2 regions of the Cytobacillus sp. EB106-05-05-XG126 genome follow, and region 1 is predicted to be linked to the other one. Evidence: riboswitches for the same ligand, from Rfam matches in the RefSeq annotation. Region 1 holds a riboswitch; the other holds the start of a gene.
The links. A riboswitch is a leader RNA that binds a small molecule or an ion and turns the genes downstream of it on or off. The one in region 1 is predicted to bind lysine.

Region 1 (10,407 bases):
ATCAGCGGCATATATCCTATTGTAAAATTGCTTCAAATTTACTTTCCGGTTGTTTTGGTATTTATTTTTTTTATGCTGGGTCTTAGTGTAACAAATGTTGATCTAAATAACCTTCGCCCTGTCTTAGGTGAAGGATTTAAGCCAGTTGTCAACGGGATTAAGCCAACAACTTTATCTCTTGCTGGAATTGAAAGTTTTCTTATATTAATCGCATATATGCAACGTCCACAACAAGCTATGAAAGCTGCAGCCGTGGGAATATTTATCCCGTTATTTTTGTATATCCTGATCGTAATAACTGTTATTGGCTCATTAACAGTAGATGAGGTTAGGCAGTTAACATGGCCGACGATCGAACTGGTCAAATCAATTGAAATGAAATTCCTCCTTTTAGAAAGGTTTGAAAGCTTTTTTATCATTCTTTGGGTGATTACAACGTTTACATCCTTTATAATGAATTTTTATTTTGCTAGTTTAGGTTTGAGTCAAGTTTTTAAGAAAGCGTACAAACCTTTTGTGTATGGTCTTATACCATTCATTTATCTATGTGCGATGTATCCGGAAGATATAAATGGAGTTTTTAAATTAGCTGACTATATTGGCAACATGGCCATCATAATTACAGGAATTATCCCCATCCTTTTTTTAATAATTGCCTTCATAAGGAGGAAACGAAATGCGAAGAATTAAAAAAAGCATCTTGATATACTGCTGCATCTCGATCCTTTTTATGGGAGGGTGTTGGGATCGCGTTGATATTGAAGATATAGGTCTGGCTGTTGGTGTCGGAGTGGATTATCAAGAACATTCAACAAAACGCATAACTCCTGAATTTACAATTCAATCTGTTGTACCTAAAGTATTGGCTGGAGAGAATGGAGGCGGCGGCAGTCAAGCAGAGCCATTTCAAAACTTAACAATGGAGGAATCCTCTTTATTTGAAGCGGGCCGTGAAGCTTCCACGGCTACAAGTCGCAGTCCGAATTATGCCCATTTAAAAGTATTGGTAATTAGTAAGGAAGCAGCACAATCCATTAATTTACTCCAATTATTGAATTTTTTCTTTCGCGACCATGAAATAAGACGGACAGTTCATGTATTGATATCAGAGGAAAAAGCAAGCGAAATATTAAGCATAAAAGGAACAAAGGATCCAGTACCTGCTTTAAAGCTATTGTCTATAACTGAAAATATGAAAACGAAAACAGCAAAAATGCCCCCAAAATTATCCTTAGGCGATTTCTCGGAAAAAATGTCGGCCAGTTCAAGCTTTTTGGTTCAGAAAGTACAAAAATTTAAAGGTGGAGTTCAAATCATTGGAGCAGCAGTTATCAAAGGGAATACACAGAAAATGATTGGGGAGCTTGATGAAGATGAAACCATTGGCATTAATTGTATTACAGGTGAAGCAAAAGCAGGTGCCGTAACAGGAGTCGATAAAGAAACGGGCAAAATCATTACATATGAAATTGATCAGCTGAAAAGTTCAATTAGGCCTCAGGTAAATGGAGGGGATATTTCGTATACAGTAAACATTAATACTGAAGGCCGATTATCTGAAGATTGGATTCCAAACAGTGATGCTTTTAATGAGAAATTTATTCGAGAAGCAGAAAAAACAGTTGAAAAAGAATTTATGCGATTAATGGAATCAGGATTAACCAAGACTCAAAAAGAATTAAAAGTAGATGTCGCTGGATTTGGAGAGAGTTTACGAATCAATCAACCGAAAGTGTGGAAAAAAGTAAAGGGAAATTGGGAGGAACGGTTTCCTGAAGCTTCAATTAATATTAACGTGAAGGTTAACATTAAACAATTCCAGACTCAAGGCAGAAAAATGAATAAATCGAAATAATAAAAGTGCAAAAGGAGCAAAACCTTCAACTAGCTTATACACGCCCCTTTAATTTATATAAGTAGCAACTTCCCAATATAGGGTAAAATCAGAGGAGTAACAAAATAAGAATACTTCACAGCCATAGGACGCTTTCTTAGAGTTAAGGAGAAAGCGTCTTGTTTTATATATGGCAAGAACTTGGAGTTCAATAAAATCAATGCTTAGCAATCAATTGTTTATTATTTTAAAGGAAGTTTAAAAAATCCTATGGTAAACTGGATTAAAAATCTTGGAAATTGAAACTTTTAATAAATTATAATCATATAGAGTTTCAGTACAAAATTTTCCGTTAAAAGAAAAGTAGAGTAAAAAAACGGAGGTGTTTCAATGATTATCATCGGCGTAACAGGCTGGGGCGACCATGATAGCCTATATACGGGCAATGTTTCACCTAGAGATAAGCTAAAAGAATATGCGGGCCATTTCCCTACTGTGGAGGTGGACTCTGCTTTTTATGCGGTGCAGCCAAAGCGTAACTCTTCCAAATGGGTAAAGGACACGCCTGAATCTTTTCAATTCATAGTAAAAGCGTACCAGGGCATGACAGGTCATCAGAGAGGTGAAATCCCTTTTGAAAGCAAAGAAGAAATGTTTGAAGCGTTTAAAGATTCATTGGAGCCTTATATCGAATCCGGCAAACTGGCTATGGTACTGTTTCAATTTCCGCCATGGTTTGACTGCAAAAAAGCCAATGTCGATTACCTCCGCTGGTGCAAGGAGCAGATGGGGGATATCCCATGTGCCCTGGAGTTCAGGCATCAATCATGGTTTCGTCCGGAGTTCAGGGAAAGCACATTAAGCTTTATGAAAGAGGAAGATTGGATTCACAGCATCTGTGACGAGCCGCAAGCCGGTGAAGGTTCAGTTCCGACAGTTCTGGAAACAACCAGTACTGACAAGGTACTCGTTCGTTTTCATGGACGCAATTTTCACGGCTGGCAGAAAAAGAATGCGGACAACTGGCGGGAGGTCCGCTATCTTTACCGCTATAACGAAAAAGAACTGGCAGAATGGGCAGAACATCTGAAATTGCTCGAGAAAAAATGTAAAAATGTATTCGTCGTTTTCAACAACAACTCTGGCGGTGACGCGGCAGACAACGCTAAACAAATGATCGAAATGCTGGATATCGAATATCAGCAGCTTGCTCCAAGACAGCTTGATTTATTCTAAAGCGGGTGACAGGCACCTACACCACTTCAGCCAACTGGTATAGGTGCCTGTCACTTTCACCCTTTTCCTTGTCCGCACATATTGTGTAAGGGAAAAGGAAAGGAGTGGGTGCAGGTATGATTGATTTGAAGCCGATTGATATAGATGGCCACACTTTTTTGAGTGTTTCAGTGCAGCTGCCGAAGACCAATCTGCTGGTGGTAACGAATGATAAAGGGTATATCATGTGCGGAGCCCTGGATGTAGCTTTGCTGAATGAGAAGCTTAAGGACCGAAAAGTAATTGCCGGCAGGGCTGTCGGTGTAAAAACGATAGACCAGCTGTTAAATGCCCCGCTTGAATCTGTCACTTATGAGGCGGAGGAACTGGGTATTGTTAAAGGAACCATTGGAAAAGAAGCACTTCTAAAAATGATTTAAAGGCATGCCTGAATAGGGCTGTCTTTTTTTAATGCATGAGCGCTCTGCACATAAATTACTCTATCCGCACGTAAAAACAGGTTATCTTCATATAAATCTTTCTATCCGGAAATATATCATAAACTTACTCTCATGCCGGAAATTTTGTCGTATAATGTAAATAAAACCAAATAATTCCCGAAATATAAGGTAGCACCGAAAAAAGGATAATGGGAGATATATATGAGATTAGCAGCAACCAATACAATTGAGACTGGCAGTGTTTTGGCCAAAGCTATATATAATGACAAGGGTCAGGTCCTTTTGCAAGAAGGTGTGGAACTGGCTGATAAATTAATACATAAACTGCAGGAAATGGGTATTACCTATGTGTATATTAAGGATTTGCGCACTGAGGATATCCAATATAAGGACCCTCTGACTCCCAAAATGCGCAAACAGGCTATCGAAACCATTGAAACCGTTCTGAAGGAAGTACAAGCAAATAAAGAGTTATCAGGCTCTCTGGTAATTGAGAATGCCTCCAAGCGGCTCTCAGGGCTGATACGTCAGCTACTCATTGAAATAAGGGGAAATAAAGAGCTTCTTACGATCCTATCAGATGTTTATACATATGATCACTATATTTTCACACACTCCCTGAATGTAACTCTGTATTCACTGGCAATCGGGATGAAGCTTCAGCTCCTGCCAAAGGAACTTGAAATCCTGGGGCTGGGTGCTATTCTTCATGATGTCGGAAAGATGAAGGTGCCTGCAGATATTCTTATGAAACCGGGTAAATTGACAGAGGACGAATTTGAATCAATAAAGAAGCATCCGGAAGATGGATTTAATATATTAAGAAAGGTAGAGACGATTCCTCTCCTCGTTGCGCATTGCGCCTTTCAGCATCATGAGAGATTAAATGGTTCAGGCTATCCGCGCGGCCTGCAGGGGAAGGAGATTCATGAATTCGGCAAGATAATTGCGATTGCCGATGTGTTTGACGCAGTAACATCCAACCGCATTTACAGACAGGCTATGCTCCCGCATGAAGGCCTGGAAGTTCTGTATGCAGGGGCCGGAAAATTATTTGATAAGAAAGTCATTGAAGTTTTCCGGCAGGCGGTTGCCGTGTATCCAGTTGGTGTTACAGTCGAGCTGAATGACGGAAGAAAAGGTGTTGTCTGCCGGCAGAATCCGGGTCTCAGCGACAGGCCAGTCATCCGCATACTTGAAGAAAAGGGCAGGAATGTGGAGCCCTATGAAGCGGATTTAGGGCTTGAATTGAATTCTGTTATTACAGGCTGTGATACGACTTTAGTACAACAATAAAGTGAAACTTTCTTCAGTGGGGCTTAGTTGAGGCCCACAGGACAAGGAAGGCTTCGTCAGCATGAGCATCGCACGACCAAATGCGTCAGCTTTTGGGAGGAAGTGGCGTTCTTAGTCTTTGTCCTTCTTTCGGGCCTTTACATTATAAAGCGAGGCGACTTGCCCAGGGGTGACAAGCGAGCCCCTAGGAGCCGCAGCTAGATTGGGCAGTTTGGCCCCACTTATCCTCCTTTGATTCGGCTGAGTCTTGAAGTGGGGTCTTACTGTCCGTTAGACTGCGATAAAGTGAAACTTCAATCAGTGGGGGCTTTTCTTTTCCCCACTGATTGTTAGTTGAACCAATCGGGCCTTTACGGGCAGTCTGACCCCCCTGATCCTCCTTTGATTCCGCTGAGACTTGAAGTGGGGTTTTACTGCCCGTTAGACTGCGATAAACTATTTTGAATTTTTGAGCCTAGTTCCCTCCTTTACAGCATACATATAGCTTGTAAAGGGGGGATTTGTTTTGGCAAAATTTCGCGGCCGGCTGCCCCGGAAAGGTCCTCTTCCATTTCGCTATGTATTTCTTCTGACCTTTGTATTTTTTGTTATTTCAACAGCTGCCGGCCTCTGGATTATCAATGAAGGGCTTAAGCCAACACTCATGAGCTATGCCGATTCACAGACAAGGAAAATTGCATCATTGGTGATAAACAATGCGATTAATAAAAAAATTACCAATGTGATGGATTTAGAAGATATGTTTGAAGCAAGCGAGAGCGGTGTTGTCAGCATAAACGTGGAAAAGCTGAACAGAGTCAAAGCGGAAGTAACCGAACTGGTTCAGGATAATATTAAGAAAGCGGAAAAGGGCGATTTGGATGCGTTGGAGTCCTTTACAGATGTGGAAATCAATACGGAGGAAATGCAGCACTCAAATGGAATTGTCTATTACGTGCCGCTTGGCCAGGCAACCAATAATGCCCTCCTTGGTAACTTGGGTCCCCGTATACCGGTGAAGTTTAATGCAGTCGGTTCCGTTACCTCCAATTTCATAACTGAGACAAAGGATCACGGTATAAATAATGTGGAAGTGAAGGTGCTGGTCCGCCTGGACGTACAGGTTCAAATTATCATTCCTTTTGCCACCAAAATTATCACAGTACAGGAGGATGTGCTGGCGGCTTATGGCATTTACCCGGGAAAGGTCCCGCAATTTTACAATGGCGGAGGGGGCACCTCGCCATCAATAGAAATACCGGCCGGCCAATAACTCTTGCTAATAGGTTAGTATTTTGATAAAATTCTACTATAATTTCATAAAAACCTTATCATATCCGATGGGGTAGAGGTGCAGGATTCAAAAGTACGCTGTGTGAGGATGACAACGACGACCGCAGCCGAAAGGGAATGTTGCCGAAGCAGAATTAGTGAGTCAAAACTAATCATGCTGGGGTTACTTCGAATAGGAGTAACACTGTCATTATGAGGGGAAAGTATGAATATACTTTGTCAAAGCCCTTCATAATGGGGAGCTACAGATCGTGATGGAGAAACTAATTACTTCAAAAGAGTAATGATAGATTTTTCTCTATCGTTACTCTTTTTTTATTTTGGTTTTCGTCATCATCCTTGTTGTTTCCCCTACGAAAAGCGGAAGGCGCCCGCTTATAAAGGAACGCAGACTAAAACCGCCACGTCCTGTGGCAACGTCTGCATGACCCGCTTCCTGCGGGCCTCAAGCATAAGACGAGCCGGCATGAAGGTTGTTCTTTAACCTTCTTGACGGATTGGCTTATGACCTCGAGCCGATGGCGCCTGTAGCTGGACACCATTCAAATTTCAGAGGAGGACAAGAAATGACTAACACGATTTTCTCCCTGCTGCCGCCTTTGGTAGCAATCGCTATGGTTATCCTGACCAGGCGCGTATTGCTGTCACTGGGAGTGGGGATCGTTACAGCCGCGCTATTGCTGGCTGAATTCAGCATCAAAGAAACTTTCAGCATCATTTGGGATGCTGTAAAAGGAATTTTTGTTTCAGACGGAGAGCTGAACACCTGGAATGTATATATTATTCTATTCTTGCTTGTATTAGGAGTTATTACTGCATTTATATCTATCTCAGGCGGAAGCCGCGCTTTTGGAGAATGGGCGATGAAGCGGGTCAAGACCCGTGCAGGCGCACAGATTGTCGGAGCTGTTTTAGGTATTATCATTTTTATTGACGACTATTTCAATGCTCTGGCAGTCGGTCAGATTTCACGTCCGATTACAGACCGCCAGCGCGTATCCCGTGCAAAGCTGGCGTACCTGATTGATTCGACTTCAGCACCTGTTTGTGTGGTTTCACCGGTTTCGAGCTGGGGAGCATATATTATTGCGCTGATCGGAACAATCCTTGCTGCACATAATGTTACCGAGTATTCAGCTTTCTCGGCATTTATTCAAATGATTCCCATGAACCTTTATGTATGGGCTACTCTTGCTATTGTATTTATCGTAGCGATAAGAGGCATAGAGATTGGGCCAATGAAAGTGCATGAGAAGCGGGCGGTTGAAGAGGGGCTAGTAATGGATCCTGAGAAGCCGGCACCTGGTGAACTGAAGGACGACCTTCCAACAAGTTCTAAAGGATCTGTTGGTGATCTTGTCTGGCCGATTATAGCTCTTGTTATTGGTACAGTGGGCTCAATGTTTTGGACGGGTTCACAGGCGGTTGAAGGAAATGCGACCGTTTTACAAATATTTGAGAACACGGATGTCTCTAAATCCCTAATCCTTGGTGGCCTGGTGGGTCTATTGGTTTCGCTTGGTTTATTCTTCCGTCAGGCGTTCTCCTTGAAAGGCGTTAATCCAAATGTTTTTGGAAAAGGGGTATGGGAAGGCATTAAATCCATGCTTCCAGCTGTTTATATCCTGCTGTTTGCCTGGGCGATTGTTGATTTAATCGGCCGTTTGGAAACTGGAAAGTATTTAGCCGGTCTGGTGGAAAGCTCAAATATGAGCACATCATGGCTTCCGTTTTTACTTTTCGCCATAGCGGGAATTATGGCTTTCAGTACTGGAACCTCATGGGGATCTTTCGGAATCCTGCTTCCGATTGCTGGAGACATTGCTGCTGCAACAGATATGAATCTGCTATTGCCGGCTATGTCAGCTGTCCTGGCGGGTGCAGTATTCGGTGACCATTGTTCACCGATTTCCGATACAACGATCCTTTCCTCAACAGGGGCAGGCTGTAACCATATAGACCATGTGATGACTCAGCTTCCATATGCCTTGATTTCAGCAGGAATCGCTGCTGTTGGATATCTGGTCATCGGATTTACTGGCAGCACTGTTATCGCATTACTTACAGTAGCTGTTCTTGTAGCGGCATTTGCTTTCCTTGGCCGCGGTAAAAAAGAAGCCTGGCAGGAAAATAGGGCAAGTTAAACACTATAGAAAAAGGCTTTCTCTTTGAGAGAAAGCCTTTTTTTGGTGTTGTCCAACATAAATAAAAAGGTTCCCCCTGAGGGAACCCTTTTATTTATAGGTTATTATTTTTTCTATTTAAGTCTTCATCATCTGTAATGTGTTCACGGTCGCCCTCAAAATGCACTTCTTCTTTCTTGAGATTTTCCTTGACCTGCTGTGTTTCCTCAACTTCCCGTTTGCCTACGACAATCTCTTCGGTGACAACGGGCTTTTTGGAGACTTCCACACGCTCTTCAGTAATAGGAATCCTGATTGTTTCATCGTCCGATATTGGTGAGACGCCGGCGCCATCCGGATCATCCACTTTTCTTCTTTCTACATATACTTCTTCATGCTCGACAGGTATATTTATTGTTTTTTGTTCTTCTACAACGTCCTTCTGGATTTCAACTTCTCCGGCTTGTACACGTTCTTTCGACACATCGAGCTGTTCTTCCCGCAGTTTTAATGATTGCTCATCATCTGCAGTTGAATTTCTTAGTTCATCATATCCGCCTGTGTAAGTGCTGTCCTCTCTGACTTCTGCAGTCCCTGCACCGGAAAAGCCTTTTGGAGTATCCATACTATCACTGTATAAAATGATTTTCCCCTCGTTCACATACGTTTCATACTTGCGGGCTTCATCCTCTGACATGCCCAGTTCTCTGAACTTTTCACCTGCAGAGTTGCTGCTCATGCGGTCATCATCAAACCAGGATGCCAGACTGTTTAAGAAACCTGCACTTTCACTGCTGTCTCTATTCTTAGTCTCGAAGGTTTCTGTATGAACACCGGTTTTATCTTCAAGAGATGTATCCAGATGTTCAGTCTGTGCAATGATCGAAAGCTCCTGAACAGGGAATCCGTCATTTTGCAGTTCTTGAATGGCATTTACTGCTTCCCTTTGTGAATTATAAACTCCGATAATATTGGTATCCATTTGTAAAAACCTCCTCAGTATTTCATTTATGCTTATGCTATATTTGGAAATTTTTAAGCACATTGGTTATATTCCCGGGGCCACGAAGAACAAACGAGGTTAATTTTAACATTCACATAATATAATTTTGAATTATCTGAATAAAAAAACGAAAGTTTTTAAGTTTTAGGAATAAATTTTACAAAGGAGGTGAGGACAGGGATAACGTGGTCAGTTTTGGTAGGATAACTCCTGACCGGGTGGAATCCAAATGGAAATTAAAATAGGAGTATATTAATTTTTATTGACGCTTTACTGTGGTATTGTACTAAAACTAATTATTTCGAAAAATATTACTATTAGGAAAATAATGTTTTGACAGAATATCAAAAACTAGCTATACTAGGCTTAGTCAGTTTTAATTATCTGAAAATATAAAAAGTTCCCATTGTTCTTTTTAATTGGGAGAATTTACAGGGGGTAGGATTTACTATGGATAATCGTCCGCAGTGGGGATCCAGAGCTGGGTTTATTATGGCAGCCGTGGGTTCAGCAATTGGTCTAGGAAACATTTGGCGTTTCCCGGCAGTTGCTTATGAAAATGGAGGGGGAGCATTCTTTTTTCCATATTTGTTTGCCTTGCTGACAGCAGGTATACCGCTTTTGATCATGGAATTTACAATTGGCCATAAGTATCGCGGATCAGCGCCATTGTCTTATGCAAGATTAAGTAAAAAATACGAATGGCTGGGCTGGTGGCAGGTCGCCATTTCATTTGTGATTTCAACATATTATGCAGTTATCATCGCATGGGCAATGTCATTTGCAGGCTTCTCGTTTAACCTTAAATGGGGTGACGATCCAAATGGATTCCTCTTTGGAGAATATTTAAAGCTTGCAGAAACGCCTGGAGATGTAGGCGGAATTGTACCGGGAGTATTTATACCATTAGTTATTGTTTGGGTTGTGACGCTTGGAATCCTGTTTAAAGGGATCAAAAAAGGTATCGAAATCGCGAACAAAATTTTTATTCCTGTCCTTGTAGTTTTATTCTTAATTATTGTTGTTCGCGCATTGACACTCGACGGAGCTATTGCTGGTTTGGATGCATTCTTTAAGCCAAACTGGGAAATGATAGCGGATCCTAAAGTCTGGGTAGCGGCCTACGGCCAGATTTTCTTTAGCTTATCAATTGGATTTGCCATCATGGTAACCTATTCAAGCTACCTTCCAAAGAAAACGGAT
Region 2 (10,407 bases), on a different contig from region 1:
GCCAGGTAAAGGATTTCACCTCTTTACCAGGCCGCGGGCCGTACGGGCATCGTGCTGTATCTCCGAGGTATACAATATCTTCATTTGGCAGCTGCCGCATGATTTCTTTCGCGACCGTTAAGCCCCCCACTCCGGAGTCAATTATTCCTATAGGTTGTTTCAAAAGTACCGCCTCATTCTCCGCGCATATCATGGTGTAATTTCATTAAGTTATCTTTTAAGAACAAGACCTCATTATGTGAAGAATTTTTAAGAACCTCTTTTAGGTAATCCTGGCGTTTTTTAATAACTTCTTCAATAATCCGCTCTCCTTCTTCAAGCAGATGAATCCGGACTACTCTTCGGTCATTTGGGTCTTTCACTCTTTTCACAAGGCTGTTTTTCTCCATTCGATCAACAAGATCTGTTGTCGTGCTGCATGCAAGATACATTTTATTTGACAGCTCGCCGATAGTCATATCACCTTCTTCAAACAGCCATTGCAATGCCACAAACTGAGGAGGGGTAATGGTAAAATCACTTAGAATTTCCCTTCCCTTTTGCTTGATAATGCCGGATATGTATCTTAAGTCTTTTTCAATATCAGCTACAACATCATTTATTTCATTTGTTTTAGGATCTTCCAGCTTCATTCATAAACACTCCCATTTAAGCTTTTACGATGTTTTCTGCCCTTGTGCATTTATTTTCACCTTTTTCCGTATAAATTTCAAGACAGAAATAAATCCAATAATGAAATATTCCCTATATAAATGTGATAACCGGCCTCCCAGAAGGATAGCCGGTCTAAATTAAAGTTCTAGCTCTCCCATTCGAAGGAGCTCTACAACAGCTTGTGATCGCCCCTTTACACCAAGCTTTTGCATGGCATTAGAAATGTGGTTCCGAACCGTTTTTTCACTTATAAACAATTCACCAGCGATTTCCCTTGTTGTTTTATCTTGTACTAACAATTCGAATACTTCTCTTTCTCGTTTGGTGAGTAACGGCTTGTGAGTATATTCATTCTCCTTCAAGTATTGTAACCCTCCTTGCCTTTCGCCAGCTATGAACCGCGGGATGGGTATATATTTAGTCACCATATCATATGTCAGCAAAACAGCCGAAGTGACTATATTTAGTGAAAGGAGAAAGTTATTTTCAGGAAATGTGCCATTGTGCCGCTAGGCTCGGACTTTAACCCCGCTTTTCAGCATTTCTTTCATATTTTCGGTCCAAGGCACACCCTTGCCTGTCACCTTTGATATCTGCACCATCGTCCCCCTGCCGGTGAAGCAAACTGAACCGTCTGATTTCCTACCCATATAATGAAGATCAACAGAAGAATTCCCTATTGAAGCAGCTTTTACGTATATTTGTATCTCTTCATCAAAGAAAACCTGGCTGATAAAATCGCATTGGAGGTCTGCTACGACTGGTATGGTTTCACTATCATGCTTTACCCAGTCCTGCATAAAGCCCTTGCTTTTGAAAAATTCTATCCTTGCTTCTTCATAGTATGTAAATGGAATGGTATTGTTCAAATGTCCAAACATATCAGTTTCAGAAAATCTGACTTTTACTGGATGAAAGAAAATGAATTCTTCTTCCCATTTTTTAAAATCGTCTATATAGCTCAATTTTTTCATGCTGGTCCCTCCCAATTTTTTATGAATGAGCATTCACTCTGTTGTATTTCATTATAGTGTTTTTTGAATTATTTGAAAACCTTTCATCTGTGTTAAATAAAAGATTATGCGAATATAGACTAAAAACCCCTCTCCAAAAGGAAAGGGGTTTTTCAAGTTTAGATCTGGTCGCTTCCAAAGAAGTTTTTGAAAGACTGGAATGTTGTATCGCGGTTTAGTGCCGCAATGGATGTTGTTAAAGGAATGCCTTTCGGGCAGGACTGTACGCAGTTTTGAGAGTTTCCGCAATTGGCAAGTCCGCCGTCACCCATGATTTGCTCCAGACGTTCAGCTTTATTCATTTCACCAGTTGGGTGAGCATTGAACAAGCGAACCTGTGATAAAGGAGCCGGTCCGATAAAGTCAGATTTGCTGTTAACATTCGGACATGCTTCCAGACAAACACCGCATGTCATGCACTTTGAAAGCTCATAAGCCCATTGGCGCTTTCTCTCAGGCATACGCGGTCCAGGTCCCAAATCATACGTGCCATCGATTGGAATCCATGCTTTAACCTTTTTCAGGGAATCAAACATACGGCTTCTGTCGACCTGCAGGTCACGGACTACCGGGAACGTGCGCATCGGCTCAAGACGGATTGGCTGTTCCAGCTGATCTACAAGTGCCGTACATGATTGGCGGGGCTTTCCATTAATAATCATTGAACAAGCACCGCAGACTTCTTCAAGGCAGTTCATATCCCATGCGATTGGAGTAGTATCTTCACCCTTCACGTTAACCGGATTACGGCGAATCTCCATAAGGGCTGAAATAACGTTCATGTTCGGACGGTAATCAATTTCAAACTCTTCCTGATAAGGGGCTGAATCAGGAGTATCCTGGCGGCTGATTACAAAACGGACTGTTTTCGTTTTTGTTTCTTGCATGGTTTAGTTCTCCCCTTTCTTTTTGGAATAGTCACGCTTACGCGGTGGAATTAAGCTTACATCAATTTCCTCGTAATGGAATGCCGGAGCGGAATTTGCATCAACAAACTTCGCCATTGTTGTTTTCATGAATTCCTCATCATTACGTTCAGGGAAATCAGGCTTATAATGTGCTCCGCGGCTTTCATTACGGTTATAAGCACCAATTGTAATAACACGTGCCAATTGAAGCATATTCTGCAGCTGGCGCGTAAAGCTTGCACCCTGATTGCTCCACTTCGCAGTGTCATTAATATTAATGTTTTTATAGCGCTCCATAAGTTCAACAATTTTTTCATCTGTTTTCAACAGCCTGTCATTATGGCGGACAACCGTTACATTGTCTGTCATCCACTCACCAAGCTCTTTATGAAGGACATATGCATTCTCTGTGCCATCAAGAGACATGATATTATTCCATTTTTCTTCTTCCTGTTTTACATGGCGTTCAAATAGTGATGATGGCAGATCTTCAGCACTCTTATCTAATCCGCTGATATACTTGACTGCATTCGGGCCTGCTACCATACCGCCATAAATGGCTGATAGCAGTGAGTTGGCGCCAAGACGGTTGGCACCATGCTGTGAATAATCACATTCACCAGCTGCAAACAAGCCAGGAATATTTGTCATCTGATCATAGTCAACCCATAATCCGCCCATTGAATAGTGGACAGCAGGGAAGATCTTCATTGGCACTTTACGAGGGTCTTCACCCTGGAATTTCTCATAGATTTCAATGATTCCGCCAAGCTTAATATCAAGCTCTTTAGGATCTTTATGGGAAAGATCCAGATATACCATGTTCTCCCCGTTAATGCCAAGCTTCTGGTTAACACAAACGTCAAAAATTTCACGCGTTGCAATATCACGGGGCACCAGGTTTCCGTAAGCCGGATATTTTTCCTCAAGGAAGTACCATGGTTTGCCATCTTTATATGTCCATACTCGTCCGCCTTCACCGCGTGCAGATTCACTCATTAGGCGAAGCTTATCATCTCCAGGGATGGCGGTTGGATGGATCTGAATAAATTCCCCATTTGCGTAATAAGCGCCCTGCTGATAAACGATTGAAGCCGCTGAGCCTGTGTTTATGACAGAGTTAGTGGATTTTCCGAAAATAATTCCCGGTCCGCCGGATGCCATAATAACTGCATCTGCAGCAAAAGACTTAATTTCCATAGAAGTCAGGTTCTGGGCAACGACACCCTTACAAGCTCCGTCATCATCGATTATAACCCCTAGAAATTCCCATCCCTCATACTTTGTCACTAATCCTGCCACTTCATGGCGGCGGACCTGCTCGTCCATTGCATAAAGCAGCTGCTGCCCAGTTGTAGCACCGGCAAACGCAGTACGGTGATGCTGTGTTCCACCGAAGCGGCGGAAGTCCAGCAGACCTTCAGGTGTACGGTTAAACATAACACCCATACGGTCAAATAAATGAATGATGCCAGGTGCAGCCTCTGCCATTGCTTTTACAGGCGGCTGGTTTGCCAGGAAGTCCCCGCCATATATTGTATCGTCGAAATGAATCCAAGGAGAATCGCCTTCCCCTTTTGTATTTACCGCTCCGTTGATGCCGCCCTGGGCACAAACAGAGTGAGAACGTTTAACCGGTACCAGAGAAAATAATTCAACCGGAGTCCCAGATTCTGCTACTTTAATTGTCGCCATCAAACCGGCTAGTCCGCCGCCGACAACTATAACTTTTCCTTTACCCATCGTGACTCACTCCCTTAATACTTGTAAGAAAAGCGCCAGCACCCGCTTACCGGTCCCCTTGAGGCCTTCCGATGGCGTTTATTCTGCCAAAAGTGCTGATTTTGCCTTTGCGCTTTCAATAATGCGGAGCCGGGCAGCTGCCCAATTCCCTTTTTATCCGATCAAGTCTAATAATCTCTCATGTCTATTAAATAAATGCTGTAAGAGCACGTACGCCAACAATAGATAGTGCAATGAAAATTCCGATCGTTACGTAAGTGGAAATAACTTGTGAACGAGGAGATACTGTAAGTCCCCAGCTGACAAGGAATGACCAAAGCCCATTAGCAAAGTGGAAAATTGCAGAAATGACTCCAATAATATAGAACCAGAACATAAATGGATTCGACAGGATGTTCTCCATCATCTGAAAGTTAACTTCTGCTCCAAAGGCAGCCTGTACACGTGTTTCCCAAACATGCCATGCAACAAAAACCAGCGTAATGACACCTGAAACACGCTGAAGCATAAACATCCAGTTGCGGAAATATCCGTATCTGCTTGTGTTATTTTTCGCAGTAAAAGCAATATAAAGGCCATAGATTGCGTGGAACAGCAAAGGTAAATAGATTACAAACGTTTCAAGGAATATTCTAAATGGAAGACTTTCCATAAAATGCGCTGCATTATTAAAAGATTCCTCTCCCCCTGTTGCAAAATGGTTCACTACAAGGTGCTGCACCAAAAACAATCCAACTGGTATTACGCCAAGCAATGAATGCAATCTGCGATTAAAAAACTCACGATTACCTGCCATAAACTTTCCCCCCCTGATTTTAAAAAAACGATGCTGAGCCCCCGCTCAGGACATCATCTCGAAAATGTTATTCATTTTCTTACAATTATGTGACATGTCCATTTTACTCCCAAGATAATAGAGCGTCAAGAAAACGGATACATAAAATGTTCCATATTAATAAAATTTTTAAAAAATATTAACGGGTTAAAAACATATATTATCCTGCGGTTCAATATGACCTAATTGCCGGTCTCCAATATACTGAAATAGTAATTATTTCTATGCAAATCGTTCTATTTTTTACTGAATTGATATTAACTCCCCAAGCATATTGTATATAATAGAATCATAGAAAGAGGGGAGACTATTGAGCGAATTAGCATCTGCGAAATCTAATGAAGATCACATACAGTCTGTACCGGTATTTGGGTATGAACTAATCCGGGAAGTTCTTTTGCATGACCTTTTAGGAAATGAAGCACCCGAAATTTTATATTGGGCCGGCAAAAGGCTTGCACGCATGTATCCTCTGGAAACAGCCGGACAGATTGCCGAATTTTTCACAAATGCCGGCTGGGGCAACCTTTCCATCGCAAACGAATCTAAACATGAACTTGAAATGATATTATCAAGCCCGCTGATTGCTGGCCGCTTGCAAAAAAACAATAACTGCACATTTCAGCTCGAAGCTGGTTTTATAGCCCAGCAGATAGAATTTCAAAAAGAAGTTATTTGTGAGGCATTTGAACATCCCCGCAAGAAAACCGGCAAAATCCTTATTACTGTGAAGTGGGATAAAAAGGATCCTGCTGAGTAACATCTAATACGTACAAACAATAAGCTATCAATTTCTGATAGCTTATTGTTTATAGCTTCGGAATTAAGCCTTAACAGCAGAAACAGACAGCTTGAATGCCTCGTGTAAAGCATCAACAGCATCGATCATTTTACTGTTTTCCACAACCGCTGATACTTTAATTTCTGACGTGCTTACCATTTTCACCTGAATTTCATTCGCTGAAAGCACTTCGAACATTTCTGCAGCCACACCCGGATTTGAAATCATGCCTGAGCCGACAATTGAAACCTTTGCAAGCCCTGATTCCCACTCAATGCGGTCATAATTTAATTGATCTCTATGCTTTTCTAAAACTTTCACTGTATCCGTCAGATCTTCATTCTTAATTGAGAAGGACAGGTTAGTTGTCTGGGCTTCTGTCATGCTCTGAATAATGATATCGACATTAATGTGGTTTTTGGCGAGCGCCGAGAAAATAGTAGACAGCCCAGTCAGTGAATTAGGAAGACCAATGATTGTTACTCTTGTTATGTCATCTTCAAAAGCCACACCGCGCACCACTAAATTTTGTTCCATTTTTACTTCCTCCTCAATGATTGTTCCTGCTTCCTTTTCAAGGCTTGAACGCACTTCAATCGGAAGTCCATAGTTTTTAGCGAATTCAACCGCTCTTGGATGGAGCACTCCAGCCCCCAAATTGGCCAGCTCAAGCATTTCATCATAGGACACAGAATGTAACTTTCTGGCATTCTTTATAAAGCGGGGGTCGGTTGTAAACACACCTGTAACATCCGTATAAATATCACATTTATCAGCTTTAAGTGCTGCAGCCAGTGCAACAGCAGTTGTATCAGATCCTCCGCGGCCAAGCGTGGTAATTGAGCCATCTTCTGTCATCCCCTGAAAGCCTGCTACAATTACAATTTTCCCCTGATTTAATTCCCCCTGAATGGTGGCTGGATCAATATTTACTATCCTCGCATTACCATGGACTGCTTCTGTTTTAATACCTGCCTGCCACCCTGTAAAAGAAACAGCGTGATGCCCTTTCGCATTTAATGCCATTGCTAATAAAGAGATGGTCACCTGTTCGCCGGTTGTAAGCAGCATGTCCATTTCCCTTTTATCTGGTGATGGGGAAATCTCCCTTGCCATGCCAACCAGCTGATCAGTCGTTTTGCCCATTGCCGAAACAACTACAACAACATCGTTTCCACGGTTTTTTTCCTCAATTACCCGATTAGCGACATTTTGTATTCTGTCTACAGTCCCCACGGAGGTGCCTCCGAATTTCTGCACTATGATTCCCACAGCTTTCCCTTCTTTCTAAAGATCTCGTAATATTATGAATTGCCGTCCTATGTAAGTGAAGCAAGACAGTCCACTCGGCTGTATTTGACAATGGCCTTAAATCTAAAATACCCCTTTTGGGCAATAAAAAAAGCAATGGAATAGTTTAACTATCCCATTGCTGTGCAGCCAAAATGTATATGTGAGCAAACACAGTGAGATAGCTCTCCAGGACGGCAATGTCCTGACAATCCTGCATTTATTCAATGCAAAACCAGCAGAAAAAATGATGAGATTTTCTCCACTTCGGCGAACATACCCTTTCAAAGCTTTTCATGGAAGCTCATTCTTCTCCAAGCTTTTACTGATGAAGTTCGCACCTCTACCTTCACTTAACGATTATGTCCAATAGTTCAGTTTAAACATATGGACATGCGCTTTATCGCTATAAAGTGATATTGATATAAAGTTTCAATTAGTATAACATGTCTGACTTTTTATGTCTATATCCATTTAAGACTCAGAGTTTCCATTTTGTTCCTCAAGCCTCTGCTTTAACTCCTCTGCAACAATCGCAGGAATGCCTATTTTTCTAAACTCCTCAATTGATGCCTCTTTCATTTTCTTTACAGACCCAAAGGCCTTCAACAGCTGTTTTTTTCGCTTTTCGCCTATGCCTGGAATTTCATCCAGAATAGACTGAAAGGCACTTTTTCCGCGAAGCTGGCGGTGAAAAGTAATCGCAAAGCGATGAACTTCATCCTGAATTCTCTGCAGCAGGTAGAATTCCTGGCTGTTCCTTGCAAGTGGAATAATTTGAAGCGGATTACCATATAAAAGCTGTGAAGTTCTGTGCTTCTCATCCTTCACCAGGCCTGAAATCGGAATATCCAGACCGAGTTCATTTTCCAGCACATCCCTTACAGCTTCAACATGCCCTTTTCCTCCATCAATCAAGATTAAGTCCGGAAGCGGCAGTTCTTCTTTCAGTACTCTTGTATATCTGCGTCGCGTGACTTCTCTCATGGATTCATAATCATCAGGACCTTTAACGGACTTTATTTTATATTTTCGGTACTCTCTTTTCTCAGGTTTGCCATCAATGAAGACGATCATGGCAGAAACGGGATCCGACCCCTGGATATTTGAATTATCAAAGGCTTCAATCCGGTGAGGAGTATAAATTCCAAGCTGATCACCCAGATTTTCAACAGCTTTAATAGTCCGTTCTTCATCACGCTCTATTAAAGAGAACTTCTCCTGGAGAGCAATTTTTGCATTTTTATAAGCAAGCTTCACCAGGTCCTTTTTTTGCCCGCGCTGCGGTTTTAGCACTTTCACATCAAGAAGCTGTTCTGCCATGACTGCATCAACGGAATCGGGTGCCAATATTTCACGTGGTTTAAAATGATTTGCTTTAGTATAAAACTGGCCGAGGAACGTTAAAATTTCTTCTTCCGGCTCATTATAAATCGGGAACATTGATACATCCCGTTCGATCAGCTTGCCCTGCCTGATGAAGAAGACCTGGACACACATCCACCCTTTATCAACCGCATAGCCAAATACATCCCGATCTGTAAAATCTGTCATCGTCATTTTTTGCTTTTCCATCGTTGCATCTATATGGGCAATTTTATCTCTGAGCTCTGTTGCTCGTTCAAAGTCCAATTCTTCTGCAGCGGCTGTCATTTTTGCAGTAAGGTCTTTTTTAATCTCTTTGTATCCGCCATTTAAGAATTTCGCAATTTCATCTGTCATTTGCTTATATTGATCTGCACTTACTTCCTTTACGCAAGGTGCAAGACATTGGCCCAAGTGATAATAAAGGCAAACTCTGTCCGGAAGAGTTGAACATTTGCGGAGAGGATAAATACGGTCGAGCAGCTTTTTTGTTTCATTGGCAGCCTGCACATTGGGATAAGGTCCAAAGTATTTTCCCCTGTCTTTTTTTACTTTTCTGGTTGTTATCAGACGGGGATGGCGTTCGGCCGTCAATTTGATAAAAGGGTAGCTTTTATCGTCCTTCAGCATTACATTATATTTGGGATCATATTTCTTGATCAGATTCATCTCAAGAATCAATGCTTCCATATCTGAAGATGTGACAATGTACTCAAAGTCCACGATCTCATGAACAAGTCTTAATGTTTTCCCGTCATGTGAGCCTGTAAAGTAGGACCTGACCCGGTTTCTGAGAATTTTGGCTTTCCCCACATAGATGATGGTCCCCTGCCTGTCTTTCATTAAATAGCAGCCTGGCTGCGCAGGCAGCAGCATCAGTTTATTTTTTATCGTTTCATTCATGGCACTCCACCTCCCCGGTTATATTTTTCTAATTGAAAGGCTTCCTTAGGAAAAATTTTATATAACATTAATTTAAAATTTTCATAATCACTTGGCATACAAGCTGGTCATGAAGCTTAGTCCGCATAATAAAAGCACTGCATCCCCATCTTATTATATCAGCTGGTAATCCTGCAGCATAACTGCTAAACACACATGATAAAGTGAAACTTCAATCAGTGGGGGTTTTCCTTATCCCCCACTGATTGTTAGTCGCGTTCTAGTGTCGCTAAGATCTCCGCTAGCGCTTCGATCAATCGACACTACGAACCCGATTGGTTCAACTAAGCCTCTGCCTGCGCGTCGGCAAGTTTCACTGTATCTCACCAATCGGGCCTTTACGGGCAGTTTGATCCCCGCTTATCCTCCTTTGTTTCCTCTGACTCTTAAAGCGGGGGTCTTACTGCCCGTTAGACTGCGATAAAAAAATCCCGATGTCCGCATGGGACACCGGGAAATTTCTTATAGATTAAGCATGCTTTGAAAGTAATTCAGCAAGAGCTTCTTTCGGCTGGAAGCCAACCGCTTTATCCACCACTTCACCGTCTTTTAGTACGATCAAAGTTGGGATGCTCATTACGCCAAACTTGCCGGCTGTTTCCTGGTTTTCGTCAACATCGATTTTTACAATTTTGACTTTATCGCCCATTTCAGAATCAAGTTCTTCCAATACAGGAGCGATCATTTTACAAGGGCCGCACCATGGAGCCCAGAAATCTGCCAATACTAATCCCGAACCAGTTTCAGCAGTGAAATTTTGGTCAGTTGCGTGTGTAATAGCCATTTGATATGCCTCCTAAAATTTAACTCAAATACTAACGACAGTATATCATCGTTTATACTATGTTGCGAATAATCTGCTCGATCGTAATTTAC

Region 2: another riboswitch for lysine. It lies ahead of AC3WTL_RS11380 (aspartate kinase); the one in region 1 lies ahead of AC3WTL_RS16080 (Na+/H+ antiporter NhaC family protein).

Annotation. Positions count from the first base shown of each region.
Region 1 covers NZ_JBYTDU010000005.1:31,581-41,987, reverse strand. The annotation lists partial or broken gene AC3WTL_RS16110 (GerAB/ArcD/ProY family transporter) at 1-690, shown strand, start outside; gene AC3WTL_RS16105 (Ger(x)C family spore germination protein) at 677-1,855, shown strand; gene AC3WTL_RS16100 (DUF72 domain-containing protein) at 2,225-3,070, shown strand; gene AC3WTL_RS16095 (YunC family protein) at 3,187-3,489, shown strand; gene AC3WTL_RS16090 (HD-GYP domain-containing protein) at 3,712-4,806, shown strand; gene yunB (sporulation protein YunB) at 5,312-6,058, shown strand; lysine riboswitch at 6,124-6,331, shown strand; gene AC3WTL_RS16080 (Na+/H+ antiporter NhaC family protein) at 6,645-8,222, shown strand; gene AC3WTL_RS16075 (YsnF/AvaK domain-containing protein) at 8,317-9,183, opposite strand; gene AC3WTL_RS16070 (sodium-dependent transporter) at 9,655-10,407, shown strand, end outside.
Region 2 covers NZ_JBYTDU010000002.1:188,955-199,361, reverse strand. The annotation lists gene racE (glutamate racemase) at 1-163, opposite strand, end outside; gene AC3WTL_RS11415 (MarR family winged helix-turn-helix transcriptional regulator) at 174-632, opposite strand; gene AC3WTL_RS11410 (helix-turn-helix domain-containing protein) at 792-1,016, opposite strand; gene AC3WTL_RS11405 (acyl-CoA thioesterase) at 1,164-1,628, opposite strand; gene sdhB (succinate dehydrogenase iron-sulfur subunit) at 1,787-2,554, opposite strand; gene sdhA (succinate dehydrogenase flavoprotein subunit) at 2,558-4,318, opposite strand; gene AC3WTL_RS11390 (succinate dehydrogenase cytochrome b558 subunit) at 4,506-5,114, opposite strand; gene AC3WTL_RS11385 (YslB family protein) at 5,464-5,913, shown strand; gene AC3WTL_RS11380 (aspartate kinase) at 5,977-7,206, opposite strand; lysine riboswitch at 7,399-7,578, opposite strand; gene uvrC (excinuclease ABC subunit UvrC) at 7,699-9,492, opposite strand; gene trxA (thioredoxin) at 10,001-10,315, opposite strand.